One region of the Afifella aestuarii genome, then DNA from elsewhere that is predicted to be linked to it. Evidence: riboswitches for the same ligand, from Rfam matches in the RefSeq annotation. Region 1 holds a riboswitch; each other region holds the start of a gene.

Evidence for each region. Region 1 has a riboswitch for thiamine pyrophosphate ahead of thiM (hydroxyethylthiazole kinase). Riboswitches for the same ligand answer to the same signal wherever they lie in the genome.
Region 2: another riboswitch for thiamine pyrophosphate. It lies ahead of EO094_RS04420 (ABC transporter permease); the one in region 1 lies ahead of thiM (hydroxyethylthiazole kinase).
Region 3: another riboswitch for thiamine pyrophosphate. It lies ahead of thiB (thiamine ABC transporter substrate binding subunit); the one in region 1 lies ahead of thiM (hydroxyethylthiazole kinase).

What each region holds. Positions count from the first base shown of each region.
Region 1 is NZ_SAUF01000001.1:1,634,774-1,644,992, reverse strand. It holds gene EO094_RS07715 (sulfurtransferase) at 390-1,391, shown strand; gene EO094_RS07710 (YeeE/YedE family protein) at 1,432-2,634, shown strand; gene EO094_RS18410 (hypothetical protein) at 2,642-2,791, shown strand; gene EO094_RS07705 (TRAP transporter substrate-binding protein) at 2,799-3,884, opposite strand; gene thiD (bifunctional hydroxymethylpyrimidine kinase/phosphomethylpyrimidine kinase) at 3,881-4,687, opposite strand; gene thiE (thiamine phosphate synthase) at 4,684-5,337, opposite strand; gene thiM (hydroxyethylthiazole kinase) at 5,334-6,155, opposite strand; TPP riboswitch at 6,211-6,321, opposite strand; gene EO094_RS07685 (Lrp/AsnC ligand binding domain-containing protein) at 6,420-6,656, shown strand; gene EO094_RS07680 (DMT family transporter) at 6,669-7,595, opposite strand; gene EO094_RS07675 (xanthine dehydrogenase family protein molybdopterin-binding subunit) at 7,659-9,980, opposite strand; gene EO094_RS07670 (DMT family transporter) at 10,099-10,219, shown strand, end outside.
Region 2 is NZ_SAUF01000001.1:951,311-961,529, reverse strand. It holds gene fdrA (acyl-CoA synthetase FdrA) at 1-373, opposite strand, end outside; gene EO094_RS04455 (MFS transporter) at 375-1,643, opposite strand; tRNA gene EO094_RS04450 (tRNA-Glu) at 2,214-2,289, opposite strand; gene EO094_RS04445 (hypothetical protein) at 2,724-3,134, opposite strand; gene EO094_RS04440 (RluA family pseudouridine synthase) at 3,133-4,143, shown strand; gene rpoH (RNA polymerase sigma factor RpoH) at 4,307-5,221, shown strand; gene EO094_RS04430 (DMT family transporter) at 5,276-6,220, opposite strand; gene EO094_RS04425 (DMT family transporter) at 6,231-7,175, opposite strand; TPP riboswitch at 7,296-7,407, shown strand; gene EO094_RS04420 (ABC transporter permease) at 7,440-8,198, shown strand; gene EO094_RS04415 (ABC transporter substrate-binding protein) at 8,244-9,182, shown strand; gene EO094_RS04410 (hypothetical protein) at 9,234-10,219, opposite strand, start outside.
Region 3 is NZ_SAUF01000005.1:168,124-178,342, reverse strand. It holds gene EO094_RS15010 (ATP-binding protein) at 1-1,214, shown strand, start outside; TPP riboswitch at 1,570-1,670, shown strand; gene thiB (thiamine ABC transporter substrate binding subunit) at 1,766-2,743, shown strand; gene thiP (thiamine/thiamine pyrophosphate ABC transporter permease) at 2,719-4,377, shown strand; gene thiQ (thiamine ABC transporter ATP-binding protein) at 4,374-5,102, shown strand; gene EO094_RS14990 (GAF domain-containing protein) at 5,454-6,476, shown strand; gene adh (aldehyde dehydrogenase) at 6,569-8,089, shown strand; gene adhP (alcohol dehydrogenase AdhP) at 8,168-9,199, shown strand; gene EO094_RS14975 (DUF779 domain-containing protein) at 9,273-9,620, shown strand; gene EO094_RS14970 (NAD(P)/FAD-dependent oxidoreductase) at 9,675-10,219, opposite strand, start outside.

The DNA of each region.
Region 1 (10,219 bases):
GGTAAGCGATTGTGACAAAACCGCCACGATTGCCGTTGCGGAAGTGTAGTGAAACAGTATTTCTTGGATATCTCCGCCTTGAGCTCCGCAGATCTCTAGATCGCGGCCGGAAACTTCCCACACATACAGCCGGGCTCCGAAAAGCCAGAAGTGCGCCGACGAAGCTCCGCTCGGAATGCCTCGCCAGACGCGAGCGAATAACATTCTCCCGATCGTCCACTCGGCAGGACAGAGATGCGCTCTGTCGCCGCAAGGCGCATCGGCATGCTTTGGGAGCAGCCTGTCTCCGCCCTACATTGAGAACCGTTCTCAGTTTCCGTCATCACGGATGACGCTGGTGGCGCCACTCTTCCCCCCGGGTCGGCGCCACGTCACATTTCGGAGGTCGCATGACCCATCATCGTCTTTTCGGCCGGCTGGTTCCCGTGGAACTGGCAGCCGCCATCATTCTCACGGCCGCAGCCTGCTTCAGCTTTGTCGGGCACGCCCACGCCGCCGACGTTCCCGGGCCTCTCGTGGACGTCGACTGGCTCAAGACCAATCTCGACCAGCCAGATCTCGTCGTTCTCGATACGAGGGGCGAGGCGGACGGATCCGATCCCTATGCGGAAGGCCACATTCCGGGCGCCGTCCACGCACCCTATCCGGGCGGCTGGCGCGCGACGCGTGACGGCGTTCCCGGTCAGCTTCCGGAGCTTTCAGCTCTTGAGAAACATATCGGCAGCCTGGGGATTTCCGGCGACGAGACCATCGTCATTGTCCCGGCCGCGTCGAGCTCCAGCGAGTTCGGCGGCGCGACGCGCATCTATTGGACGCTCAAGCTCGCGGGCCTCGATCACCTCGCCATTTTGAATGGCGGCTACCGCGCCTGGAATGCCGATCCGAGCACGACGCTTGCGACGGATACGCCCGAAATCGTTGCCGCCGACTTCAAGGCGCAACTGCGGCCGGAACTGCTCGTCTCGAGCGATGACGTCCGTTCGCATCTCGATGACGGCTCCACCGTTCTCCTCGATGGACGTCCGGCCGAACAGTTCAAGGGCAAGGAAAAGCATCCGGCCGCGAAGCGCTTCGGTCATCTTCCGGGCGCCGTCAATCTCGACCAGTCGGTCTTCTTCGATCCGGCGACGGGAAAGCTCGTGCCGCAGACGGTCGCCGCATCGCTCCTGCCGGAGGCTGCGGCGCAGTCGAAGGCCGAGGTGGTGAGCTACTGCAACACCGGGCACTGGGCCTCGATGAACTGGTTCGTCCTGTCGGAAGTTCTCGGACACAAGAACGTGACGCTCTACGACGATTCCATGGTGGGTTGGACGGAAAATCCCGACAATCCGGTCGAGAGCGAGCGCAGCCGCCTCGACGACATCAAGGCCTGGTGGAACGGCAACGGCTAAGCCTGCCGTTTCCTGTCCCTGTCATAACTTGAGAGATTGAATGTCCGTCTCAGCTGAAACGGCGCGGGGGAGCGGTGCTCCCGCATCCGCTGCCGAAATCGTCGCCGCGATCGACCGCTCCGCCCTCGCCTTCGCGGCGGCCGCCCTTCTCCTCGGCACCCTGATCATCGGCTACGAGGTCTCGCCAAAGATGGCCTCGCTGTTTTTGATCGGAGCCGGGCTTGGCGCCGCACTCCTTCATGGCGCCTTCGGGTTCACCGCCGGATGGCGCAATTGCGTCACGAAAAGCGATGGGCGCGGGCTCCGGGCTCAGCTCTGGGTCATCGCCTTCACGGCACTCTTTTTCATCCCGTTGATCAACGGGATGGTGCCCGGCTTGACCGTCCAGGGTGCAATCGCGCCGGTCGGCACCTCGCTCATTGTCGGCTCGTTCCTCTTCGGCCTCGGCATGCAGCTCGCCAATGGCTGCGGCTCTGGCACGCTTTTCACCCTCGGTGGGGGCTCAGGCCGGATGCTGATCACGCTGGTCGCCTTCATCATCGGCTCGGTCGTCGGTTCCGTTCAGCTCCCCTGGTGGCTCGACCAGCCGGGCTTCGATCCGGTCAACCTCGCCGAGTTCCTGACCGTGCCGGGTGCGCTGATCGCGATCTTTGTCGGCCTTGCGCTCGTCGGCGCCCTTACCTTCGCCATGGAAAAGCGGGCGAACTTTATGGCCCCGGCCAGGAAGCCCGGGCATTTCTGGCGCGGACCCTGGCCGCTTCTGTGGGCCGGTGGCGCACTCGTCGTGCTCAACCTGTTGACGCTCCTCATCGCCGGCCATCCCTGGACGATCACCTATGGTTTCGCTCTGTGGGGCGCGAAGGCGGCACAGGCGATCGGCATCGACATGTCGGCTTATGAGTTCTGGCAATGGCCGAAAGGCGATCAGGCGCTGCACACCTCGCTTCTCGCAGACGTCACCTCGGTGATGAATATCGGCCTGGTGCTGGGCGCGATGGCGACCGCCGCACTTGCGGGATCTTTCGCCAAGGCGCCTCTGCCGAGTGCGAAATCCGCGCTTGCCGCCGTCATCGGCGGCCTTTTGATGGGCTACGGCGCCCGCCTCGGCTTCGGCTGCAACATCGGGGCCTTCCTCGGCGGCATCGCCTCGGGTTCCCTGCACGGGTGGATCTGGTTCGCCTCGGCCTTTCTCGGCACTCTGATCGGCATCCGGCTGCGGCCTGCCTTCGGTCTGGCGAATTGAGGCGGTGATGGCGCGTTATCTTCTTTTCGGCTTCGTGACACTCGGGCTCCTGCTCGTTCTTGCCGACCATCTCCTGTCACCGCCTCTGCATCAGACGGGAACGAGCGACGTCGTCGCCTGCGCCCCCTGCGGCGCGCCCTGTCCGTCGACGCGATAAAACTTGATCAACGGCGGGCGGCGAGAAGCGCCGCCTCGCTCACTTCCGACCAGGGCTGCATCCGCGCCCGCGCCGAGCGGTAGCTTTCAACGATCTCGGCCTGCACGCCGCCGGCGTCTGCAAGCTCGTCGAAGACCTCGTCGGACGCCTGGCGCGCTGCAGCCAGGAAATCGTCGGGAAACCGTCTGAGCACCACACCCTTGTCCTGCGTGAGCTGTTCCAGAGCCCTCGCATTTTCCCATTCGGCCTCGCCCAGGCCGCGAATGTTCTCCACCGCAAGGACATGGCGCACGATCGCCTTGAGATCGCCCGGCAGCTTCTCCCAGGCGGAGATCGAGACGAGGCCCTCGCCGGTTCCGTTCGGCTCGTGAAAGCCCGGCCAGTAATAGTTCTTCGCAACCTGCCAGAATCCCATGGCAAGATCGGACCAGGGCCCCAAAAACTCCGTCGCGTCGATCGTCCCCGACTGGAGCGCCGGCAAAATCTCCGATGCTGGCAGCGACACGGGCGTTGCCCCGAGCCGGCGCGCGACCTCACCACCGAGGCCTGGCATGCGAATTTTGAGGCCTTTGAAATCGTCGAGCGAGTTGATCTCGCCGCGATACCAGCCGCCCATCTGAAAGCCGGTGTTTCCGGCCATGAACGGCTTCACCCCGAACGGGCGATAAAGCTCGTCCCACAGCTCCTGACCGCCGCCATGGTCGATCCAGGTGATATGCTCCAGAGGGGTCAGGCCGAAAGGCGCCGCGGTGAAGACTGGAGCGACCTTCGCCTTGCCGGCCCAGAACAGAGAGGCGGTATGCGCCATCTCGGCTGTCCCTTCCGACACCGCATCGAACACGGCAAGGGCCGGGACGATCTCGCCCGCAGCATGCACCTGCACGATCATGCGTCCGCCGGACGCGAGCTCGATATCACGTGCGATCCGTTCCGCCGAAACGCCGGGGCCCGGCAGGTTCTTCGGCCACGACGTGACCATCGACCATTCGATGCGGCTTTGGGCGACTGCCGGTCGGGCAAGTGCGCCAGCGCCTGCAGTCGCCGCCCCTCCGGCGAGAAGGCCGCGCCGGCTGAGGCCGTGGCCAGAGCTCACCCATTCCTCCATTGCCGGTAGAAATGGTGAACCGGTCCATGCCCCTTGCCGACCTCCAAAAGGTCCGCATTGACGATGGCGTTGTGGACATAGGCCTTGGCGGCATCGACCGCCTCCGGCAGGCCGAGCCCGTTGGCAAGCCCCGCCGCAATCGCCGAGGACAGCGTGCAGCCGGTACCGTGTGTATTCTTGGTGTCGATGCGCGGCGCGCTGAACCAATGGGCCTCGCCTTCGAACCACAACAGGTCCGCGGCTTCATCGCCATTGCCATGCCCGCCTTTGAGAAGGACCGCCCCGGCGCCGAAATCGGCAAGCGCCTGCGCCTGGCGCAGCATGGTGTCGGAATCGTCCGCAGGCTCCTCGTCGAGCAGGCGGGCCGCTTCCATCAGATTGGGCGTGATCACGGCGGAAAGCGGGAAAAGCCTCTCGCGCAGGCTCGTCACGGCCTCATCGGCAATGAGCGGATCGCCGGAAGCGGCCACCATCACCGGATCGAGCACGACGGGACCGGGCTCCCACCGCGTCAGCCCCTCGGCCACCGTCTCGATGACCGCCGGCTTCGAGAGCATGCCGATTTTGGTCGCGCCGACGGCAAGGTCGGAGAAGACCGCATCCATCTCGGCCGCCACGAAATCCGCGGGCACGTCGTGAATGGCCCTCACACCGCATGTGTTCTGGGCGACCAGCGCCGTGATCACCGTCGCGCCATAGACGCCAAGGGCGGAGAAAGTCTTGAGGTCGGCCTGGATGCCGGCGCCGCTGGTCGGGTCTGTGCCTGCAATCGAAAGTGCGATGGCCGTCATTGTGTGTCCTTCGCTGTACGAATTTCTTCAAGAAGCGCCTGGGCGGCGGCTTGTGGATCGTCGGCCCCCATGATGGCGGACACGACGGCAACGCCCTCGGCCCCGGCAGCGATGCATTCGGCGGCATTGGAAGCGCCGATCCCACCGATAGCAACGGAGCGAAGCCCGACCGCTCTTGTGACCGCAGCAAGCCCCTCCAAGCCGATGGCCGCTCCGGCATTGGGCTTGGTGGCCGTCGTATAGACCGGTCCGACCCCGATATAATCGGCGCCGGAAAGAGCCTCTCGGGACGCCTCATGTTCCGCCGCATTGCCCACGGAAATCCCGAGGATGCGTTCTTCGCCGATCAGCCGCCGTGCATCCGCGCCGTCCATGTCGCTCTGACCGAGATGCACGCCGTCAGCCCTGGCCGCGAGCGCGACATCGATGCGGTCATTGACGATGAGCGGCACGCTCATCGGCTCCAACAGCGCCTTCAGGCGACGCGCAATGGCAACGAGTTCACGCGTGCCGGCGTCGGGATCGCGCAGCTGCACCAGCGTCACACCGCCTTTGACGGCCGCAGCGACCGTCTCGAAAAAATCGCGCGGACCACAGAGCTTCGGATCGGTGACGAGATAAAGCGAAAGATCGAAGGGATGACGCATCATTTCGCCTCCCCGCTTCCAGCGCCAATACCGGAATGAGCGGCAAGAAGATCCTTGTCCATGCGGAAAAGCGCGTCACAAAGCTCGGCCGGAAGATGACCAGGCCCGTTGCCGCATCGCTCACCAGCGATCCGGCCGGCAGCGGCATAAACGGCAAGCCCGGCGGTCGCCGCTTCGAGCGGCGGCCGCACGGCCGAGAAAGCGGCCACACAGGCGGAAAGCGCACAGCCGAGGGCGGTCGAGCGCGGCATGAGATCATGCCCGCCGGTGATCGAAACGACCTCATCGCCATCTGTCGCGTAATCCGTGGCGCCAGTCACGGCAACGACACTTCCCGATGTCCGCGCCAGCGCCTTCGCCGCCGCAACGGCCTGATCGGAGGCGGCAAGAGAATCGACCCCCCTGCCGAGTGCCCCAGCCTCGCCTGCGAGGCTCATGATCTCGCTCGCATTGCCGCGCACGATCGCGGGTCGCAGGGACAGAAGTGTGTTCGCGGCTTCGCTTCGAAATGGCGTCGCGCCCGTCGCCACCGGGTCAAGCACCCAGGGCTTCTGCTGCTCCCCCATGGCCTCGGCGGCTTTTTTCATGGCGCGCAGCCAGGCGGGCGACAACGTGCCGATATTGACGACGAGCGCATCCGCAAGCTTGGCGAAATCACCGACTTCTTCCTCGGCATGCACCATCGCAGGCGATGCGCCGAGTGCGAGAAGCGCATTCGCGGAGACGCTCATCGAAACGAAGTTGGTGATGTTTTGGACGAGAGGCCGGCGCGCCCGCAGATCCGTCAGCGCCGCAAAGACCTCGTCGATCGTCATAGGCATGAAATTCTCCCACTTCGGACCCGGCCCGAAGCGGAAGCAAATGAACGACGAGGATTTCTCGGCATCATCCCATCCCTCCGCCGGTGTTAACCGGATCAGGTTCGAGGGGTTGGCCGGATCGCCTCTCAGCCGCCTACAGATTGCAGCGGCACCCCCTGAGACGTCTTCCGATCTAGTGGTCTCAGAACCGCTTTGCAAGCATCGGCCGCTTGGCCCTTGCCGCGACCGGACAGTTGCGGTTTTCTCCGCGCCAAGGAGACAGCCATGACCCCGTTTTTCGTACTCATCAAATGCCAGCTCGGCCAGGCCTACCAGGTCGCCACCGCCCTGGCCGACGCCGAGATCGCGTCAGAAATCTATTCCACAGCAGGCGATTACGACCTTCTCGCAAAGTTCTATCTGAGCGCAGACGACGACATCGGCCGCTTCGTACAGGAAAAGGTGCACGTCATCGAAGGCATCCAGGACACCAAAACGATTCCCACCTTCAAGGCGTTCTGAGGCTCATCCGCCTCACCCCTGCGGCGTCGACAATTTGCGCATCTTTCGCCGCTCCAGCCCCAATTGATGCTCGCGGTAGATGATGAAGATGCCGGCAGCGATGACGACCGCTCCGCCCACGGCGACGTTGATTCCGGGAATTTCATTGAAGAGCAGATAGCCGGCGATCGTGCCCCAGATCATCGAGGCATACTCGAAAGGCGCGATCGTTGACGTCTCGGCATAACGATAGGCGGCCGTCAGGGTGATCTGCCCGAGGCCACCGAAAAGCCCGCACAGGATGAGAAGGATCATCTCTTCCGTATCGGGCATGACCCACCCGAACGGGATGGTGAAAAGCGCCACGACCGTGCACGTGACGGAAAAATAGAAGACGATGGCGGAGGTCGATTCCGTCGCCGTCATCTTGCGGATGAGGATCGCGACCACCGCCGTCAGCACCATGGAGCCGAGCGCGCAGAGCGAGCCGACGAATTCCCGCCCGCCGAGTTCACCGCTTGAGAGGAGATCGAAGCGCGGCCACAGCACGATCATGATGCCGACGAAACCGACAGCAACGGCGGTCGAACGATAGATGCGCACCGTTTCGTGCAGGATCAGGGCGCCCAACACGACGATCATCAAAGGCGCACCGTAGCTGATCGCCATGGATTCGGGCAGAGGCAGGCGCTGGACGCCGGCGAACCACAGCATCATCGTGGTCACCCCGACGAGGCCGCGACGGGCATGGCTCCAGGGATCTTTGGTGCGCACGGCCTCCTTGAGCTTGTTCTGCCAGGCGAGCATGCCGAGGAGCGGAACGAGCGCAAATGCGGAGCGAAAGAAAACGATCTCGCCGGTCGGCACGCGCTCGCCGACGAGCTTGATGCAGGAAAGCATCAGCGCAAAGGCAATGGTCGAGCTGACCTTGAGAATGATGGCGCGGGTCGCTGTGGTCACGATTGCCCACCGCCTCGGCTCTGCCGCGCGTTACGCCGGCAGTCCGCTACGTCTTTGGTCACCCTAGCCTCGTTGTCCGGGGAGCGCCGCCTTTGCGGCTTGAATGGCATTCCATACCCGCAGCGGTGTCGCCGGCAGGTCGAGATGGCGGATCCCGTACTCTCGATAAAGCGCATCGACAACGGCATTCATGACCGCGGGCGTCGCGCCGATCGTTCCCGCCTCACCCGCACCTTTGATGCCGAGGGCATTGTGCGTCGAAGGCACGTTGCGCGTCTCGAAATGGAAGGAAACCGTGTCCCATGCGCGCGGCATGGCATAATCGCTGAAGCTTGCGGTCAGAAGCTGCCCGTCTTCGTCATAGACCGTGTTCTCCAGAAGCACCTGGCCGATGCTCTGCGCCACACCGCCATGCACCTGGCCCTCGAGCAGCAGCGGATTCACGCTCACCCCGAAATCATCGACGATGGTGTAGCGTTCGATACGTGTGCTGCCCGTCTCCGGATCGATCTCCAATTCGCAGACATGCGTGCCGTTCGGATAGGTCGCTTCCGCCTGTTTGAACTCTCCGATCGCCGTCACCTCGGCGCGGTCGCCCGCTCTGGCCGCGAGATCGGCGAAAGAAATCGCCCGGTCGGTCCCGACGATCCGCGCCTCTCCGGCGGCAAGCTCGATATCGCCCGCAGCCGCTTCCAGCGCATCGGCAGCCAGATCCTTGAGCTTTTCCGCAAGATTGTCCGATGCGATCCGCACGGACGGACCACCGAGCGGGATGGAGCGTGAGCCGCCCGTGCCGCCGCCCGTTTCCAGCGCATCGGTATCGCCCTGATGCACCCGGATCTGATCGAGATCGAGGCCGAGCCGCTCGGCCACGAACTGGGCATAGGCCGTGCGGTGTCCCTGTCCGGTCGCCTGCGTGCCGATGAAAAGCGCGACATGGCCGTCGTCTTCGAGCACGATTTTCGCCGGTTCGGAGCCGGCAAAAGCGCAAGCCTCCACATAGCTCGCCATCCCGATGCCTCTGAGCCGTCCGCGCGCCTTGCTCTCTGCGGCGCGCGTCTCGAAACCGGCGTGGTCCGAGACCTCCAGCGCCCGATCCAGGTGCCCAGCAAATTCGCCTGTATCATACAGTCGTCCGGTGACGGTCTCGTACGGCAATTGCTCCGGCCGGATAAAGTTGCGTCGCCGGATTTCGTCTGGAGCCAGACCCACCACGCGGGCGGCCTCGTCGATCAGCCGCTCCAACAGGAACGCCGCTTCGGGACGCCCGGCACCACGATAGGCGTCGACCGGCACGGTATTCGAATAGACGCCTTTGACGCTCACATGGGCGATGTCGATGTCATAAAGCCCAGTCGTCATCGAGACCCCGACCCAAGGAATATACGGCCCGAACTGCGAGAGATAGGCACCCATATTGGCCGTGAGATCGACCTTCATGGCGAGGATGCGGCCGTCTTGATCGAGCGCCATCGCCGCCTCCGCGATGTTGTCGCGGCCTTGCGCATCCGACTGAAAATGCTCGTTGCGATCGCAAACCCAGCGCACAGGCTGACCGAGCACTGCGGCCGCTTTGGCCGCGAGTGGATATTCCCGGTAGGCGAAGATTTTGGGGCCGAAGCCGCCGCCGACCTCCGGCGTGACGACACGAAGGCGCGACGGGTCCACCTGCATCGCTTTGGCGACCGCCTTGCGCATGCCGTGCACCCCCTGCGAGCCGACCGTCAGCGTCCAGCGTTCTTGCCCCGGATCGTATTCGGCAACGATCGCGCGCGGCTCGATATAGTTGCAGACGAGGCGGTTGTTGACGAGGCTGAGCCGGGCGACCTTGTCGGCCTTAGCGAACGCGTCATCCGTCGCGGCCGCGTCTCCCACCTCATACTCGAAGGCAAGGTTGGTCCCGTGCTCCGGCCATACGAGCGGCGTGTCCGCCTCGAGCAGCCGATCGGTGCCGACCGCAACCGGCAGAGGTTCGTAATCGATCTCGATCAATTCCGCCGCTGCGCGCGCATTCTCGATTGTATCGGCGACGACGAAAGCGACTGCATCCCCCACATGCCGAACCACGCCTTCGCAGAGAACGGGCACCTCGGCCTTGCGCATTTCGCCCTTGGCCGGCCCCGATCCGAGACAGGGCATGGCGGCCATGTCGGCGACATCGGCTGCCGTCCACACGAGCTTCACGCCCTCTGCCTTTCGCGCCGCCTCAAGGCGCGGCGGGTCGAAGCGCGCATGCGCAAGCGGCGAACGCAAGACAAAGGCGACCAGCGTGCCGGCCGGCTTCACGTCGGTCGTATAGCGGCCCTCACCGCGAATGAGAGCCTCATCCTCGACACGGCGCACCCGCGCCCCCATGCCAAACTTTGGCGGTGCCAGATCGGTCATCAGCGCAATTATCCGTCGTGAAAGCAGGAGAGACAGGCGCAAGCGGGGAGCCTGCACCGACGAACGAAAGACCGCCCACAGCTTGACGGAGAATGCGACGAAGCGTCAATAGACAGCCATGGATGGAACGGGCCGGTTCGGCGAAACATCTGCCGGACTGACGAAACGGTTTCAGGCTCTGCCCGGCAATCTCCGTGGTGCCGCCTGGATCATCGTCGCCACTATTCTCTTCACCATCA
Region 2 (10,219 bases), 680 kb from region 1:
CCACGGAGATGAGCGCGAGATCGGCTTTCGGAAGCTGGTCGCAGGCGCGCCGGAAGCTTCGCGCCACCGGATAGCGGGCCTTCGACCCGCCCTTGGCCATGGCGGCAAGCCGCTCTTCCACCTGGGCGGCGACCTTGTCGGCGACGCCCGCATCCTCGCCTTCCGCATCGATGACGATGCACAGATCGTTCGGCGTGGCGTCATCCAGATCGTCGTGCCACATGCCGGTTTCGCGGAAGACGTCCTTGTTGGCGGAGGTTCCCATCATCACCGACACCCGGTTCACCTCGGGAAGAGACGAAAGGTCCCTGGAGAGAACCATCAAGGTCACGGAATCCTGGAAGTTTCCTTTGATCAGTCGAGCACTGAGCATCTCAACTTTCCTTTTCGACCGCAGACTTGCGGACGTCTTTCATGAACATCATGCCGAGCATGCCCACGATCAGGATGACGGCGGAGAGATAGAAGTTGGCGGCGAGGCTGCCGGTGGCGTCGGCGATCATGCCGGCGATCGTCGGAGCGAGGATCGAGGACGACATGCCGACGAAGTTGAAGATGCCGAAGGCGGTGCCGTAGGATTCCTTCGAGGCGTTGTCGGCGACGTTGGCGATCAGCACCGGATCGAGTGCCAGCTTGCCGAAGAAGCCGTAGACGCAGATCGCCGCGATCATCTGGTTCACGTCGTCGAGGAAGGCGATCGAGACGAGGCTGATGGCCGCGATCGGGACGAGAACCAGAACCAGCGGACGACGCTTGCCGAGCCGGTCGGAAATGTGGGCGAAGAGCAGCCCGCCGGGAATCGAGACCCAGGCCACGAGCGAGGCGATGTTGCCGATGTTTTCAGCCGGAATGCCGCGCTCTGTCTGCAGATAGTAAGGCAGCCAGGTCAGGATCATGAAGAACCCGAACAGCGAGCAGAACACCATCAGATAGGTGAGGAGCAGGTTGCGGTTCTTGATGAGCGACTTGAAGGACGAGCCTTGCGACGTGCCCTCGGCGCTTTTGGCGCGCGGATGCTCCTTGACCAGAACCCAGATCAACAGACCCGTGATCATGGTCAAAACGGCGAGCACATAGAACGGCATGCGCCAGCCGAGATCGAGCGTGTAGGCCACCCAGCTCGACATCATCAGTCCGAGCGCAATGCCGAAGGCCATGCCGGAATTGATGATGGCGCTGCCGAGGGAGCGGAATTTCTGCGGAATCTGTTCCGAAGAGATACCGTATTGCGGCCCGTAATAGGTGCCCTCGCCCACCCCGGTGATGATGCGCGCGGCAATGAGCTGCGGGAACGTCTTGACCATGCCGCTGACGGCAGTGAAGACGCCGAAGAGCAGGAAGCCCGGTACGAGGACCTTCTTGCGGCCGATGCGGTCGCCGAGGATACCGGCCGGGATCTGGAGGGCGGCATAGGCCAGGAAGAACAGGGAACTGATCAGCCCCAATTCGGTCCCATTCAGGCCGAATTCGGTCTGTATGTCCTGCATCACTGGGCTGAGGACGGTTCGGTCGGCGTACATGAACACCCAACCGAGCCAGAAGAGGAAAATGGTGATCCACCAGCCGGGGATGCCACCTTTTTCTGCGGCCGCCGTCGACGCTGTAGCCGAGGCGCGGCCTTCAATCGGGACTTGCTCGTTCATCCGAGGTCTCACCCTTCAAGGAGTTCGTTTCACTCCTGAGACCCTAATGACTTTTCGAAGCCGGATTTTACGAAACTTTCCAACAGAGCGGGCCGCGGAGACGGGCAAAACCCCTTGAAAACCCCGGGATTCCGAGCCGCAAGATTTGTGAAGGCGGAGCCTCGGAAGCCGCTTCGACGTCACTCTTTCAAACAGTCCTCGCTCGATTGTTGAACGGATTGCCGTCGCCCAGCCTCAAAATCAGCCAATCCGCCCTCAAAGACGCCGGCGCGCACAAGCTCAGGCCGCGTTTTCGGGCGAACGCCTGCTCGAAACTCGTCGTGACGGGGCGATGAACTGCACGGAAATGGACCTTGCCCGAAGGCACAGGAGACCGTCCCATAAAGACGATGCCACGCAGCCGAAGCGCCTGCTCGAAGCGCCGCCCGCGCCGTACCTCAGCAAAAGCGCGGATCCGAAGAGGTGTGAATGTAGAGAGAGAATCCCAAGAAGCCCGCATACCGGAGCTTACAGTCAACGCCTGATGTCCGAAGCGAAACCCACGGAATCGTCGCATCAAAACTCAGGCGCTGGTACTCCCTAGGGGAATCGAACCCCTGTTTCCGCCGTGAGAGGGCGGCGTCCTAGACCGCTAGACGAAGGGAGCAGCGGCGTCAGCCTGGCAGGCGAAAGCGCCCGCGTGAAGCATCGGAGGCGCTATGTGGCATGACCCGCGCGGCGATGCAAGAGGCGACGAGACGAGAAATGAAAATCCCGCTTGCGAGCCGGACAGCGTCCGATCCACCCGGCCCGTTGTGCGGACGAGGCGCCCGTAGAACGCCGCAAATCACGGCAAAAGGCTCGCTCCCCACCAGCGCCGCAAGGTGCGACACACTCAACGCGCCCCAAGGTGCGAAACACTCAAAGCAGCGCAAGGAGCAAAACAACAACGGCACGGCAAGGCGCAGGAGCCGCGGCGCGCCATTGCGGCTTGGCGCGTGCGGGTCCTGCCACCTGCGGGTCTTGTGGCGTGCAGTTCTTGCCGCCTATTCCGGCAAGCACAGCCCCTGCCCCCAGCCAACCGCGCTCTCAGGCCCTCGATCAGCCGCCCGGGAGCAATTTGACACGGTGCAGGATCGTGCCGCTCGCCGCATCGAGGACAAGAAGCTCTTCGCCCCGGCCCTCCTGGCCGTCGCCGCGCGCCGCTTCGCTGATCCGCAGAAGGATGTTGTCGCCGTCGAGCGCGGCCGACGTGACGGTGGATCCCGCCGGCAGCCGCACTTCGGCGACGCTCGGCCCCGTCCCGGCCGGGGCACCGAGGAGACCGAGCTTGTAGACTATTGCGCCGAACACGGCGACAAAGCCCAAAACCATGGTCCCGAACGAAACGATCAACAGGCGGACGAGCCGCCGGCGCACTCTTTCTGCGGCCGGATCGAGAGGCTTTTCGTCGTCGTCGCCCACCGGCGGCAGTTTTCCGGGGCGCTCTTTGGCGGATGCGTGAGGCGTCATGAAGGATCACGAAAGCGTGTTGGATTACACTGTGGAGCCGGACGAAACCGGCCTGCGCCTCGATGCCTTTCTGGCTGCCCGCGCCGATCGTCTGTCGCGCAGCCGCCTCAAGGCTTTGATCAAGGACGGCCATGTCCGCGTCGGCGCGCGGAAATTAGACGAGCCGAACTACCGGGTCAAACCCGGCGAGACGGTCGAAGTGGACCTGCCGGAGCCGGAAGAAGCCACCCCGCGGCCGGAAGAGATCCCGCTTGCGATCGTTTATGAGGATGATGATCTCGTCGTCGTCGACAAGCCGGCGGGCATGGTCGTTCATCCCGCGCCCGGCGCTCACAACGGGACACTCGTCAACGCCCTCCTCCACCATTGCGGCGACACGCTTTCCGGCATCGGCGGCATTCGCCGTCCGGGCATCGTCCATCGCCTCGACAAGGACACGAGCGGTCTTCTGGTGATCGCCAAGAACGATGTCGCCCATCGCGATCTCTCGGCGCAATTTGCCGATCACGGCCGCGAAGGCCCGCTGAAGCGGGAATATTGCGCGCTCGTCTGGGGCGTGCCGCAATTGCGCGCCGGGTCGGTCGATGCCCCGCTCGACCGCGATACCAAGAACCGCGAAAAACGTGCCGTCCGCCGCGGCGGCCGTCATGCCGTCACACACTACCGGGTGGAGGAAACCTTTCAGAACGGGCTCGCAAGCCTCGTCACCTGCCGTCTCGAGACCGGTCGCACCCATCAAATTCGCGTGCACATGGCCCATATCGGCCATCCGCTTCTGGGCGACGCACTTTACGGCTCAGGCTTTCAGTCGAAGGTCGCAAAACTTCCCGCAGACGCGGCCGACGCCCTTCACAGCCTCGCCCGCCAGGCCCTGCATGCCCGCTCGCTCGGCTTTCGCCATCCCGAAACCGGCGAGACAGTGCTCTTCCATTCGCAACTGCCGAGCGATTTCGAGACACTTCTGAACGCCTTAAGAAAGCCTTCGGAAGCCTTACAAGGCCGTAATTAGGAAGCATCGCAAGAGCCGTGATAGGCTTGACGCAACCCAGGACGTGACAAAAGTTAGACAGGCGGGGTCGAAAGCTCTGCTCCAAGACAATCCACGAGTGCACAGGATGCGGCCGCTCCGCGGCGCCTCCCGGTGTCGACTCTTCTGATGACAGGCAATCCCGATGGCCACAGGCAACATCCCCGTCGTATCCACCGCCGAAGGCGGTTTGTCTCGTTATCTCGACGAGATTCGCAAATTCCCCATGCTCGAGCCGCAAGAGGAATATATCCTCGCCAAGCGCTATCAGGAGCATGACGACCGCGATGCCGCGCATCGTCTGGTGACGAGCCATCTGCGCCTCGTCGCCAAGATCGCCATGGGCTATCGCGGCTATGGCCTGCCGATCGGCGAGGTCATTTCGGAAGGCAATGTCGGCCTGATGCAGGCCGTCAAGCGCTTCGATCCGGACAAGGGCTTCCGCCTCGCCACCTATGCGATGTGGTGGATCCGCGCCGCGATCCAGGAATATATCCTGCGCTCATGGTCGCTCGTGAAGATGGGCACGACGGCCAATCAGAAGCGGCTCTTCTTCAACCTGCGCAAGGCCAAGAGCCAGATTTCGGCGCTGGAAGAAGGCGACCTGAAGCCCGAGCAGGTGGCAACGATCGCCAAGCGTCTCAATGTGAGCGAGGAGGAGGTCATCTCCATGAACCGGCGGTTGTCCGGTGATGCCTCGCTCAACGCGCCGATCCGCGCCAATGAAGGCGAAGGCGGCGAATGGCAGGACTGGCTGTCCGACGATGAGACGGAAAGCCAGGAGACGAACCTCATTGCCCAGGACGAACTCCAGCAGCGCCGCGCCATGCTGAAGGACGCGATCGAGGTGCTCGACGAGCGCGAACGGCGGATCTTCGAGGCGCGTCGTCTCTCCGACGAACCGCTGACATTGGAAGAGCTGTCGGGCGAGTTCGGCGTCTCGCGCGAGCGTGTGCGCCAGCTCGAGGTCAGGGCCTTCGAAAAGGTGCAGAAGGCGATGATCCGCGCCTCCAAGGAACGCGACCGCGGCGCCCAGCAGCGCCTCCTCGCCGACGCCTGAGGCGGAGCACCCGCCCAAGCGCTTAATCGCGCCGCGCTTCACCCGCCAGGCGCGTCAACCGCCCCGCAACCGCCGCAGGGCCCGTCCGTCCATGACGACGAGCCCTGCGCCGATCATCGCCATGCCGGCGAACTGCCCCGCCGACAGGCTTTCTCCGAGAAGCACGACGCCGAGCGTCACCGCGCTCACCGGCACGAGAAGCGTGACGAGCATCGCGTTCGTGCCGCCGGCGCGCGCCAGAATCCGGAAAAACAGCACATAAGCTAAGGACGTGGACAGAAGTGCCAGGCCGAGGATCGAAAGGATCGCGGCCATGCCGGGCATTGCCGTGGCGAAGGGCCGGTCGATGAGAAATGCGACCGGAACCATCAAAAGGGTCGATGCGGAAAGCTGCATCGCCGCCGCCACGACGGGATCGGTCGCCCGAAATCCCTTTCCGACGACCGCCGAAAACCCATAAGACGTCGCCGCGGCAAGCATCGCCAGAACGGCCAGAAAATCAGCCGTCAGCCCGCGCAGGGCCGGCAGGCCGATCATCACGGCAACACCCAGAAAACCGAGAACGACGCCCGTGACCTTGTTCGTCGTCATCTTCTCGTCGGCCGTCAGAACATGCGCGATGAGAACGGTGAAGATCGGCGTCGTCGCGTTGAGGATGGAGGCCGCTCCCGCACCGATTTCGACGGTCGCGAAGGTGATCAGTGAAAACGGCACGGCGTTGTTGAGAAAACCCATCAAAAGCGCGCGCAGATAAATACCACCCCGGCTCGGCAGGCGCCGCCCCGAAGCGATGATGACGACCCAGAGTGCCGCAGCCGCGATGCCGACGCGCAAGAGCACGAGCGTGAAGACCGGCACCTCCGCACCCGCGACGCGCATGAACAGGAACGAGCCGCCCCAGAGGAGCGACAGAAGGAGAAGAAGCGTCAGGCTGCCGAGATCGAGAGAAGCCTCCGCTGGCGCGGCGCGAGAAGATGTGGGGAGGGTTTTGGCGTCCATGTGACGAGCCCTAAGAGAGGCTTCTCTCCGGCTCCACCCGATTCTTGAGGCGCTGCCTCCGGCTCGCCAGGAAGACGCCGCCGAGAATGCACACGCCGCCGAAAGCGTGGGCGTAGGTAAAAGTCTCGCCAAGAGCGAAGACGGCGAGAATGGCGCCGAAGAACGGCACCAGATGGAAGAAGGGCCCCGCCCTGTTCGGACCGATGAGATCGACGCCCCGGTTGAAGCAGATATAGGCGAGCACTGAGGGAAAAACGGCGACGTAGAAGAGCGCGGCAAGGCTCGCTGCATTGATGTCGATATGGCCGCCACGCAAAAGATCGAGCGCGCTTGCTGGCAGGAGCATGATGGCGCCCCATCCGATGGTGATCGCCAGGAAGCTCAGCCAGTGAAGAGGCGGCCGCCGCTTCAAAAGCGCGGAATAGGTGGCATAGATGACGACGTCGATCAGCATGATCACGTCGCCCGGATTGAGCCGCAGATGCGCCAGCACCTGCAATTGCCCGCGCGAGACGATGACCACGACGCCGATGAGGGAGACGACGATCCCGGCAAGCTGGCCGAAGGTGAGCCGCTCGCGGAAGAGCATGAAAACGACGAAGGCGATGGCGAGCGGTGTCGTCGCCTGCAGAAGCACGACATTGAGCGCCGTCGTATATTCGAGAGCCCAGTAGAGAAGCGTGTTGAAGAGCGTGATGCCGCACAAAGCCATCAGCGTCAGCACGCCGAGATGACGCTGGATCACCGGCCAGTCGGCGCGCAGAGCCTTCATGGCGAAAGGCAGGATCAACAGCGCAGCCCCACCCCAGCGCAGCTGCGCGAAAAGGATCGGTGAGAAATCATCGATCACCGCCCGCGCGACCACCGCATTGCCGGCCCAGAAGAGCGAGGTCAGCGTCAAGAGCAGATAGGGTTGATCGAAAAGCCAACGCAAAGGGGCAAAGAGGACACGCATTTCCCCGCCTCTATTCCTCTGCGGCAAATTTGTCATCCACCGGGACCATGGATGAGCGCCCAAACGCGCCCCAGTGGCGGAGTGAGACGGCTTGCAAGCCTCGGCCGGAGAGTTATGGTGGACGCTTCCGAGGGGTGTGCGGACAAACCGCGCTGAGATGGCCGTGATGGCGGCCGGACCCTTTGAACCTGATCCGGGTCATGCCGGCGAAGGGACGGGCCTCAGTCTCTCCAGCACGCATGATCTCTGCCATGAAAGGGGCGCGTGCTGGCCATTCTCGCAATCCGTCTCGCGATCGCGATCGCACTCCTCGCCATCTGGGAAGGCCTCGTGCGCGCAACCGGCGTACCGCGCTTCATCCTGCCGGCGCCGAGCGATCTCGTGACGGCTTTCTCCGCCCTCCCCTTCTATTATCTCGGCAATGCCGCCGTCACCGCGACGGAGATCGTGGTCGGCCTCTTCGCCGGAGCGCTGGTCGGCGCATTGACGGCGATCCTGGTCGTTGCCTCTCCCGCGCTTGAAAGGCTCGCCATGCCGATCCTGGCGGCGAGCCAGGCGCTCCCGGTCTTCGCCATCGCGCCTCTTCTCGTCATCTGGTTCGGCTTCGGCATGGCGTCCAAAGTCGTAATGGCCGGGCTCATCATCTATTTTCCGGTGGCCACCTCGTTTGCCGATGGTCTGAAGCGCACCGATCCGGGCCTTCTCGATCTCGCAAGGCTCAACCGCGCCTCCAGGCGCGACACCTTCCGCTACATCCGCATTCCCGCGGCCCTGCCCGCCCTCGCCTCCGGGCTCAGGGTCGCCACCGCGATCGCGCCGATCGGCGCCGTCGTCGGGGAATGGGTCGGCGCCTCGGCTGGCCTCGGCTTTGTCATGCTGCAGGCCAATGCCCGCATGCAGACCGACCGCGTCTTCGTCGGCCTCTTCCTGCTCGCCGCCATGGCGATCCTGCTGCGCGCCCTGATCGACCTCTTCCTGCGCCGCCTCCTCGGCTGGGTGCCGGGAGAAGCGAGCATCGCCTGACGATCCGCCTAAACCCGACATGATCCGAAAAGAGAGGAAATGACCATGCTCGACCGCCTGCGCCTGATGCTTCTGGCGCTCATCTTGACGGCATCGCCCGCCGCGGCCGCGGACCACCTGACCGTGCTGCTCGATTGGTTCGTGAACCCCGACCACGCGCCGCTCGTCGTCGCGCAGGAAAAGGGCTATTTCGCCGAGGAAGACCTCGATGTGGAAATGATCCCGCCGGCCGACCCGAGCGCCCCACCCCGCCTCGTTGCGGCAGGTGAAGGCGATGTCGCCATTTCCTACCAGCCCAACCTCTATCTTCAGGTGGCCGAAGGATTGCCGCTGGCGCGCTTTGGAACGCTCGTCGAAACGCCGCTCAACTCGCTCGTGGTTCTGGAAGACAGCGATGTGACGACGCTCGCCGATCTCAAGGGGAAGACGGTCGGCTTCTCGGTTGGAGGCTTCGAGGATGTGCTTCTGAAGATGATGCTCGGAGAAAGCGGCGTGACCCTCGACGACGTCGATCTCGTCAACGTCAACTTCGCACTCTCACCGGCCCTTCTCGCAGGACGCGTCGATGCCGTCATCGGCGCATTCCGCAATGTCGAGCTCAACCAGCTCGACATCGAAGGCAAGCCCGGCCGCGCCTTCTATCCCGAGGAGCACGGCGTGCCGCCCTATGACGAGCTCATCTTCATCGCACGCTCCGACAAGCTCGACGACGACAGGCTGCCGCGCTTCCTGAAGGCGATCGAGCGCGCCACGCTTTATCTGACCAACCATCCCGAGGAAGCCCTCGAGATCTTCACGAAAGCACATCCCGATCTCGGCGACGAACTCAACCGCCGCGCGTTCATGGATACGGTCGCCCGCTTTTCGAAAAGCCCCGGCGCCTTCGATGCCGGCCGCTATCAGCGGTTCGCGGAATTCATGAAGGATCAGGGACTGATCGAGACTGTGCCGGAGCTGGAAAGCTACGCCCAGGCCGTTCGGTAAAGGCCCGTTCAGTGAAAGCCAGTTCGGTGAAAGCCAGTCAGGCTGGGGCGATCAGGAATCGCCCCAGCTCTGCATCACATTCTCAAACACCTTGTCGCCCGGAATACCCTTCTCGAAGGTGATCAGGGCCCGCTTTCCGCCCTCAAACAGGATCGGCAGGTCGAACCAGGAACCGCTGCGAAGAAGCTCCAGATTCCGCTCCACCTGATCGGGCGTATCAGAAAGCGCGATCCAGTAGAGGTCACCGGTCACGTCGACGGCAGCGCCTGCGAGCGGCTGTCCACGCGCCTGCTCGTTCGGCTTCATCACCAAGGCCGGAACACGCTGCACGACCGCGGTGTCGTCGAGCGTCCCGGAGAAGGCGATCTCGATGAGATGGCTCGCCGGCAGGGCAACGTCGTTGTTCTTGGAAATGGTGATCGTGACCTCGGCCTCACGCTCCGGCACGTCGATCTTCGCCTGGATGGCAGAGCCTCCGTCGTCGCGCTTGACCGTCGACCACGACACGGCGCCGTTCACCGCCTTGCCGGCGGCACCGTCTTCGCCCTGCTCGTAGAAGATCGCCCTTTGCCCGACGAGCGAACCGCTCGCGGCCTGTCCCGCGGCATTCCCGCTGGAGGGCGCCGTCTCGGAGAGCTCGTCCGGCGTTCCCGGCGGCGTCTCGTCTGCCGGCAGGCCCGCGCCATCTGATTCGCCTGTGTCGTCCGGCAGACCTTCGTCGCTGGGCGCACCGTCGAGAGGCGCATCCATCGGCTCTTCCTGGCTCGTGGAAGGTCCGGCATCGGGCGTCTCGGCTTCCGGCCCGGTGAGGAGACGATCCTCGTCCTTGCCTTCCACGCGTTCGCCCTGGCTCTCAATGAGGCCCGTCAAAGGCGACGAGGACGTGTTGTCCTCGGCGTTCCCCGGAGCCGTTCCCTGTGCCGTCTCGTCGGAGGAAACCTGGCCGGAGATATCGTCATACGCGGTGACGATCGTATCCCATTGCGAATAGACGACCGCTCCGATGCCGAGCGCGATCAACAGAACCAGAACGGTCG
Region 3 (10,219 bases), on a different contig from region 1:
CCCTGTTCGTCACGGTGAATTTTGCGGCCGTCCTTCTGATGGGCCAGCTCGTCGTCCGCGAATACCAGCGCCGCTGGGCCGTGGCGGCGCATAACGAAGCGCAGGCCCGCCTGGAGGCGACCGCCAACAACGCCCCTGGCATCCTCTTTCAAATCTCCCGGGACGAAGATGGACAGCTGGAGGTGCGCTATGTCTCCGATGGCGCACGGCGCATCCTCGACATCGCCCCGGAAAGCTTCGTCGAGCATCCGGAGAAGCTCGCAAGGCTTATTTCCCGGCAAGACGCCGAAAAATTGCAGCTCATTCTCGAAGGTTCGGCGGAAACCCTGGAGCCCTGGTCATTCGAGGCGCAGTGCATGCATCCCAAGGGCCACGTCCTTTGGATGCGCGCCACCGCAGAGCCCCGCGGCTACGGCAAAGACGAGATCATCTGGGACGGTTTCGTCTACGATATCACCGAGCAGAAGCGCTCCGAGCAGATGAAGAACGACTTCATCTCCACCGTCAGCCACGAATTGCGCACGCCCCTGACCGCGATCCACGGCGCGCTCGGCCTGGTGGCGGCCGGAGGCGCCGGAAAGCTCAGCGCCAAGGGCAACAATCTCGTATCGATCGCCTATGCCAACAGCGCGCGGCTGGTGCGTCTCATCAACGACATCCTGGACATCGAGCGGATCGAATCCGGAAGGATGCCCTTCGACATAAAACCCCTCGCGCTTCGCCCTCTCGTCGAGACAACGGTGGAATCGCTGCGCGCCTACGCGGCCGAACACAAAGCGTCGATCGAGATCGACGACACGGCGCCCGGGCTCGTCTGCCTCGCCGATCCCGATCGCCTCAGCCAGGTGCTCGTCAACCTGATGTCCAATGCGATCAAATTCTCGCCGCCGGAGGGAACCGTTCGGATCCACATCGCGCTGCGGGCCGGCCGCACCCGCATCTATGTGAGCGACGAGGGGCCGGGCATCCCGGAAGAATTCCACGACCGCATCTTCAACAAGTTCGAAAGGGCCGATTTCTCCGACAATCAGAAGGTCGGCGGCACGGGTCTCGGCCTTTCCATCACCAAGGCGATCGTCGAGCACCTCAACGGCGAGATCGACTTCCGCAGCACAGAAGGCGGCGGAACGATCTTCTTCGTTGACCTGCCAAGTTTTCCTGCCATGCAGCAGCTCGGTGCAGAGCGCGACAGCCGCAAGCTGGCAAGCACCTGATTATCGTCTTCCCGACCCCAATGGAAGACAAGCCGCATGGCGAAACGTCTCCGCTGAGACGCTTTAATCGCGCCACCCAAATCGGTTTGCAGGTCCGCCGTCTCCCCGAACCGAATCTGACGTGAAAGGGAAGGCGCCGAGCCCCAACTCCCGCACGCCGTTGGCAAATTCCCCGGTATCCATCGACTCCTTCGCGACTCGCGGACGTCAGATGGGTCATCGGCGTCAGCACATCGGAGAGATTATGGATCGGGTGCTCGTCATTGGGGGGACCTTGGTCGTTTAGATCGAGGTCGCCAAGGCCCAGATCATCGCTCGATGCTTGTCGGGCCGGCGCATTTCCACTACGTCTGAAGACGCTCACACGGGGTGCCCAAAAGGGCTGAGAGGCTTATCCGCCAACCCGCTGAACCTGATCCGGCTCGCACCGGCGGAGGGATGGAGAGCTTTCGTTGCCGCGAATGCGCCCCTTCCCGCTTTCAAACGACAAGGAGGCGCCCTTGGGCTCGCTGCAATCCCCTTCCATCTTCATAGCATCAGCCGTCGCCGCAATGTTCTTCGGCGCAATCACACCCGCCGCAGCGCAGGAGGAGAAGCCCTCGCTGACGGTCTACACCTATGAGAGCTTCGTTACCGATTATGGGCCGGGGCCGCAGATCAAGGCCGGTTTTGAGGCGGTTTGTGGCTGCACGGTGAAATGGGTCGGGCTGGAGGACGGCGTTGCGATCCTCAACCGTTTGAAGCTCGAAGGTGCTTCGACATCGGCGGAGGTGGTGGTCGGGCTCGACACCAACCTGATCGCTGAGGCCAGGGCGACCGGGCTCTTCGCACCGCATGGCACCGACACATCTGCGGTCGACGTGCCCGGCGGCTTTTCCGATCAGGTTTTCATACCCTACGATTACGGTTGGTTCGCCGTCGTCTACGACAGCGAGGCGATCGATGCCCCTCCGCAAAGCCTGGAGGAGCTGGTCAGCGGCGATCCGGAGGAGAAGATCGCCATCGAAGATCCTCGCAGCTCGACACCGGGTCTCGGGCTGCTCCTGTGGATGAAAAAAGTCTATGGCGACGGCGCCGAGGCAAAATGGCGGGAGTTCTCCGAGCGTATCCTGACGGTGACGCCCGGCTGGAGCGAAGCCTATGGGCTCCTGACGAGCGGCGAAGTCCCGATGGTGCTGAGCTATACCACCTCGCCCGCCTATCACCTGATCGAGGAGGAGAGCGACCGCTACCACGCGGCAGCCTTCGATGAGGGCCATTACATCCAGATCGAGGTCGCCGGCCGCATCGCAAGCTCCGAGCACCCAGATCTCGCCCGCGACTTCCTCGCTTATCTGATCTCACCCGCGGCGCAGAACGTGCTGCCGACCACCAATTGGATGCTGCCGGCCGCAGAGACCGCCTCGCCGCTGCCCGGCGCCTTTGAGCAGTTGGTGACCCCGGACAAGACCCTGTCTTTCGATCCCCAAACGGTAGCCGACAGCCGACGCGCCTGGACGCAGGAATGGCTGCAGGCGCTTGGCCGCTGAGGCTCTCCGCGCGTCCGATGACAGGTTCGACAGATCGACGTTGGCGTGTCGCGGCAGGACTTGCCGCCGTTGCCGCGCTCGCCGTGTTTTTGGGCGGTGCATGTTTCGCCTTGCTTACCCAAGCCGATGCGGCGCCGGACCTTTTTGCCTTGGCATCGGACCGCTATTTGCGGGGAGTGGTGCTGTTCACGCTGGAACAGGCGGCCCTTTCCACCCTCCTTGCCGTGGCCGGTGCCCTGCCGCTTGCAGTCGCCTTGCACAGGGCGCGGTTTCCTGGCCGCGGCCTTGTCCTGCGTCTTTTCCTCCTGCCGCAAGCTCTGCCGGTGCTGGTCGGCGCCTTGGCGATCATCGCGGTGTGGGGCCGCAACGGCGTCGTCTCGGATCTGGTCGCCACTCTCGGTTTCGATCGCCTCAACGTCTATGGGCTGTCCGGCATCCTGATCGCCCACACCTTCTTCAACCTGCCGCTCGCCGCCCGACTGATGGTCGCCGCACTCGACGGCGTGCCGGCGGAAAGCTGGAAGCTCGCCGGGCAGCTTTCTCTCACGCCGCTGACCACCTTCCGCATCCTCGAATGGCCGGCAATTCGCACCGCGCTGCCCGGCGCGACGAGCCTCATCTTCATGCTCTGCGTCACCAGCTTCACGCTGGTCCTCACGCTCGGCGGCGGGCCGGGTGCCACCACCCTGGAAGTCGCGATCTACCAGGCGCTGCGCTACGATTTTGATCCGGGTCTCGCGGTTTTCCTGGCGTTGATACAGATTGTGCTGACCGGCCTTGCGGTCGCCATCACGCTGCGGCTTGGCCGGACAACGGCCGGCGGCTTTACACTCGGGCGGCGGGCACGGCGCTACGACCCTCACCAGGGCTTCGTTCGCGCGCTCGATCTCGCGGTTCTGACCGTGGGGATCGCCTTCGTCCTCTCGCCGTTCATCGCCACGATCGTCGCCGGTCTGCGCTCCGATCTGATCGCACTGCTGGCCGATCCAAACGTCCAACGGGCCGCGATGACCAGCGGCGTCGTGGCGATCGCGGCGGCGACCCTCGCCGTCTTGCTCGCCGCGCCTCTCCTCTTGGCGCGGCAGGCATTGGAACGATCTTCCTCTTCAAGGGGCCGCGCAGCCTGGCGCGGGCTCTTCGAACTGTCGGGCAGCCTCGTCCTCGTGGTGCCGCCGATCGTCATCGGCGCCGGCTGGTTTCTTCTGCTGCGACAGGTGACCGACGTTTTCGCGGCGGCACCTTTCGTCGTTGTCGCCACCAATGCCGTAATGGCGATGCCGTTTATCGTGCGTATTCTCGCACCGGCGCTTGCCACCTCGGCACAGCGACACGATCGCCTTGCCGAGAGCCTGGGACTCTTCGGGCTGGCGCGGCTGCGCCACGTCGAATGGCCCGCTCTGAAAGCGCCGCTGGCCCTCTCCTTTGCCTTTGCGCTCGCCCTCTCCCTCGGAGATCTCGGTGCGATGGCGCTTTTTGGCAGCCAGGATTTCATCACCCTGCCCTATCTGCTGCTGCAGCGCATGGGCAGCTATCGCACAGCCGACGCAGCCGGACTGGCGCTGCTGCTCGGTGTCTTATGTCTCGCCCTGATGGCTCTCGCGGAGCGTGGGTTTCGCGGGGAGGAAGGTCGATGAGCGCCCTGCCCGCTCTCGTCTTGGACGGCCTAGAATACACCTATGAAAGTGCCCCGATGCGCTTCGACCTCACGGTGACGCCTGGCGAATGGCTGGCGATCATCGGCCCAAGCGGTGCCGGCAAATCGACCCTCCTCGACATCATCGCCGGCTTTCTCGTGCCCGAGCGCGGCCGGGTGACGATCTCCGGCGCCGACATGACGGGCGTGCCACCCTCGCAACGCCCGCTCAGTTTCGTGTTTCAGGAGAACAATCTCTTTGCCCACATGAGCGCCAGGCAGAATGTGGGGCTCGGAATTTCTCCGAGATTGCGGCTAAGCCCGGCCGAGCGGCAGCGCGCGGCAGAAGCGCTGGAGGCCGTCGGCCTTGTGGGCTTCGAAGATCGCAGGCCGGGGGAGATGTCCGGCGGCGAACGCCAGCGGGTCGCGCTGGCGCGCGCCTTTGTCCGCCAGCGCCCTCTGCTCCTGCTGGACGAGCCGTTTGCCGCGCTCGGTCCCGCCCTACGCCGTGAAATGCTGGCGTTGTTGCGCGATCTGCGGCGTCGGAAGGGAACGATGACGGTGCTGATGGTGACGCATCATCCCGAGGATGCCCTGGGCTTCGCCGACAACGTCGCCTTCCTCGACAAGGGGCGTTTCGTCACCGTTGGGCCGACCGAGGAAACCCTGTCAGCTTCGGGCATTGCCGCGGTAGAGAGCTACCTCGGAACGCGCGCGCTCTCTTAAACGCGGCATGCTGCAATGCGGCGTCAGGCCAGGCAGAAGCGTGCCGGGGCCGAGGACGAGACGGGGCAGATCGAAGCGCCAAGTCGGCACGTCGTTCTTGGATGGCAGCGAACGCTGCTCATACGCATTTTGCACTCTCTTGCGTTTGCCGCCACATTCATCGAATACTCTCGTCTTACAAAATACGAAACGCCACAACAATCATACCAGGCGCAGTCAGGCGATTGCCCTAGTCGTATCTCTAAATACACAAGGAGAACGCAAGAACCTAGAATCGGACGATGCGCCTAAACAAGCCGAATACAAAAACCGGTCCGGGCGCATCGAAACCCCAATGGGAGGAAACTTGGGATGTCCGAGACTTGTGCCCACGTCGATGTGGTTCACTCAGCGATCACGGCCGGGGCTGCCGCGCAATCGCCGATGGTCGCCTCCTGGAGCCGCTCGGCGCGTCTCTATGGGCTCGACCCAGCCAACCGGCACCCGCCTCACCGGCTGACGGCGAGCGAATTCGCCCTGGTGCGCGAGCGGATGGAGCCATGGATTCGCGCCGCCGAAGCCAGTCTTGATCAGCTCTTCAGCGCTGTCGGCGCAGCAGGGTGTTGCGTGCTCCTTGCCGATAGCGACGGCGTGCCGGTCGAGCGTCGCGGCGAGGCTGGCGACGATGCCATCTTCGACGAGTGGGGATTATGGCCGGGCGCGCTGTGGAGCGAGGCAACGGAAGGCACCAACGGCATCGGCACCTGCGTCATCGAGCGCCGCCCCGTCACCGTGCACCGCGATCAGCACTTTTTTGCGCGCAACGGGGCGCTCGGCTGCATGGCGGCCCCCATCCATGACCACAACGGCGAACTCGCCGGCGTTCTCGACGTCTCCTCCTGCCGCACCGATCTCACCGAGACCTTCGCGGGGCTTATCGCTCTCAGCGTCCGCGAAGCGGCACGGCGGATCGAAGCCGAAGCCTTCCGGCGCACGTTTGCGCATGTGCGGATCCTCGCCGTCTCGGGGCTGGAGCACAATCCGGCGGCTCTCGTCGCGGTGAATGCCGACGACCTCGCCGTCGGCGCATCGCACAGCGCCCGCGTGGCCTTGGGGATCAAAGGCAACCTCGCCAAAGCGCCCGTGCCGGCCTCCGATCTCCTGAGCATCCCGGGTGCGGAGAGCCTGGAGGATGCGGAGCGGGCCGTTCTTGCCCGCGCTCTCGCCCGCACCGGCGGCAACGTCTCCGCGGCGGCGCGCATCCTCGGCATTTCGCGCGCGACCTTCCATCGCAAACTCGGCGCAAAACGGCTGGAGGCGGCGACACAAGATCCCGCGGCTTCCTGTCGCATTCCTGCGACAGATGCAGCCTCTCTCCCGCTGGAGGGGGGCTGACAGACCTCCAGGCGACATCGATCCTGTTGTCCAGGGCGCCCGAGAGGAAACGCTTTTCTCTCGCCAAGAGCGCCCGCTTAGGGAGAACAGCAATGGATCAACTGGAACGGCCGTTCGGCGAAACGCGGCTGCCTTTCGCCACACGCTACGACAATTACATCGGCGGCAAATGGGTGGCGCCGAAGTCGGGTCGGTATTTCGACAACGTCACGCCGATCACCGGCCAATCGCTGTGCGAAGTGGCGCGCTCGGATGCGGCAGACATCGAGGCGGCGCTGGACGCCGCCCATGCCGCGAAAGACGCCTGGGGCAAGACCAACGTCGCCCAGAGGGCCTTTATCCTCAATCGCATCGCCGACCGGATGGAGGAGAATCTCGATCTCCTCGCCACCGCAGAGACGTGGGACAACGGCAAGCCGATCCGGGAAACGACGGCCGCAGACCTGCCGCTTGCGATCGACCACTTCCGCTATTTCGCCGGCTGTGTGCGGGCGCAGGAAGGCACGCTCTCCGAAATCGATCACGAAACGATCGCCTACCATTTCCACGAGCCCTTGGGTGTCGTCGGCCAGATCATCCCGTGGAATTTTCCTCTCCTCATGGCCGTGTGGAAACTCGCTCCGGCGCTCGCCGCAGGCAATTGCGTGGTGTTGAAGCCGGCCGAGCAGACGCCCGCCTCGATCATGGTGTTGATGGACGTCATCGGCGACCTGCTGCCTGAGGGCGTGCTGAACGTGGTCAACGGCTTCGGGCTCGAAGCCGGCAAGCCCCTCGCCTCCTCCAACCGCATCGCGAAGATCGCGTTCACCGGCGAGACGACCACCGGCCGGCTGATCATGCAATACGCCAGCCAGAACCTCATCCCAGTGACGCTGGAGCTTGGCGGGAAGTCGCCGAACATTTTCTTCGACGACGTGTGCGCGGAAGACGACGATTTCTTCGACAAGGCCATCGAAGGGTTCGTCATGTTCGCCCTCAACCAGGGTGAAGTCTGCACCTGTCCGTCGCGGGCGCTCATCCAGCACTCCATCTACGACCGCTTCATGGAGCGGGCACTGGAGCGCGTGAAAGCCATCAAGCAAGGCAATCCGCTCGACCCGGAGACGATGATCGGAGCGCAGGCGTCGAGCGAACAGCTGGAAAAGATCCTTTCCTATATCGACATCGGCAAACAGGAAGGCGCCGAAATCCTCACGGGTGGTGAGCGCAACCATCTCGGCGGCGAGCTGGAAGGCGGCTATTTCGTCCAGCCGACCGTGTTCCACGGCAACAACAAGATGCGCATTTTCCAGGAGGAGATCTTCGGTCCCGTCGTGTCGGTGACGACCTTCAAGGACGAGGAAGAAGCGCTGCATATCGCCAACGACACGCTCTATGGCCTGGGCTCCGGCGTGTGGAGCCGCGATATGAACCGCTGCTACCATTTCGGCCGCAACATCCAGGCCGGGCGCGTCTGGACCAATTGCTACCACGCCTATCCGGCCCATGCGGCTTTCGGCGGCTACAAGCAATCGGGGATCGGCCGAGAGACCCATTCGATGATGCTCGACCACTACCAGCAGACGAAGAATCTGCTCGTCAGCTACAATCCCAAGAAGCTCGGCTTTTTCTGAACGAGCCACCGACGAGGGCCCGGCGACTTGGGGGCCGCCGGGCTTCTTTTCCAAGACAAAATCCAAGGGAGGAAGACAATGGCGAAGACCATGAAGGCCGCAGTCGTGCGCGAATTCGGCAAACCGCTGAGCGTGGATGAGGTGCCGGTTCCCGAACCGGGGCCAGGACAGATCCAGGTCGCGATCCAGGCCTCAGGCATCTGCCACACCGACCTTCATGCCGCGGAGGGAGACTGGCCGGTCAAACCGAACCCGCCTTTCATTCCAGGCCATGAAGGCGTCGGCTATGTCTCCGGTGTCGGAGCGGGCGTCACCCGCGTCAAAGAAGGCGACCGGGTCGGCATCCCGTGGCTCTACACGGCCTGCGGGCATTGCGAACATTGCGTGGGCGGCTGGGAGACCTTGTGTGAATCCCAGCAGAATACCGGCTATTCGGTGAATGGCGGTTTTGCCGAATACGTGGTGGCCGACCCCAATTATGTCGGGCACCTTCCGGATGATATCGGGTTCACCGAAATCGCTCCAATCCTGTGTGCCGGCGTGACGGTTTATAAGGGTCTTAAGATGACCGATGCCCGCCCCGGCAACTGGGTGGTCATCTCGGGCATCGGAGGCCTTGGCCACCTTGCCGTCCAATATGCCAAGGCGATGGGCTTCAACGTCGCCGCGGTCGATATCGACGATCACAAGCTCGATCTCGCACGAAATCTCGGCGCCACGCTGACGGCGAATGCGGCCAAGGAGGACGCCGCCGCAAAGATCAAGAAGGAGACGGACGGGGGTGCACACGGTGTTCTCGTCACGGCCGTCAATCTGAAAGCCTTCGAGCAGGCCGAGAACATGGTCCGCCGCGGCGGCACGATCGCAATGAACGGTCTGCCGCCAGGCTCTTTCCCAATCTCGGTCTTCGACATGGTCCTGGCGGGCATTACCGTGCGCGGCTCGATCGTGGGGACCCGTCTCGACCTTCAGGAGGCGCTCGATTTTGCCGGGCACGGCAAGGTCAAATCGATCGTCAATCCGGTGAAGCTGGAAGACGTCAACAGCGTCTTCGAGAAGATGCACAAGGGCCAGATCGACGGCCGGGCGGTCATCGAGATCGCCGCCTGAGATACGACACGGAGGGGCGGTCAACCTGCCCCTCCCTTCCCTCCATTCTTCGAAAGACCGCGAGGCGAAAGCCGTGGGTACAGTCTCCGCAACACCAGCGGCCCGGAGCCTTCTGAGCGAGATCATCGCCGATCACGGGCCGGTCCTCTTTCATCAATCGGGCGGTTGTTGCGATGGCTCTTCGCCGATGTGCTACCCGGTGAACGGGTTTCTAATCGGCGACAACGACGTGAAACTCGGCGAGATCGACGGCATGCCCTTCTATATCGGCGGGGCGCAATACGAGCGCTGGAAGCACACCGATCTCGTCCTGGACGTCGTTGCCGGGCGTGGCGGCATGTTCTCCCTGGACAATGGCCGCGAGCGCCGCTTCCTCATCCGCTCGACGCTCTGCGAAGCGCCAGACAGTGCGGGCCGGTAGGCCTCCGAGCCGTCATCCTTCGAGTCTCCCTCTCCGTTTCGCGCGCCACCGGCATCAGAACCGCTCGAAGCGATAAGGAGCGGGATCCACGATCGGCGTCTCTCCCGTCACCAGTTCGGCCGCGAGCTGACCTGCGGCAGGCGACGTGCCGAAACCGTGGCCGGAAAAGCCTGTCGCCAAGGTCAGCCCCGGAATGCTGGCGACAGGCCCGATCACCGGATGAGTATCCGGCGTGATATCCATCGTGCCGGCCCAGGCAGATTTTATCTCGACACCTTTGAAGAGCGGCCAGGCCGCACTGAGATTGGCGACGGCCTCTCGGTTGAAAGTGGAGATCGTCGGTGGGTCCATCACACGAAGCTTTTCGAAGGGGCTTTCGTCCGCAGGTCCCCAACGGCGTGGAAGTTTCAGATCATCGATCGTTTCGCGCCCGACCTTCATCCGCACGATTCCGCGGTTTCCACGCAGCTGCGACAGATACCGCATGCCGATCAGCACATGATCGAGCGTCAAAGGCGCCCTCAGCGCGGCACGCTGAGTCATGATGAAGCTTCCGTCGTGATGCTGGCAGAAGGAGAAATCCGGTCCGGCCACGCCGA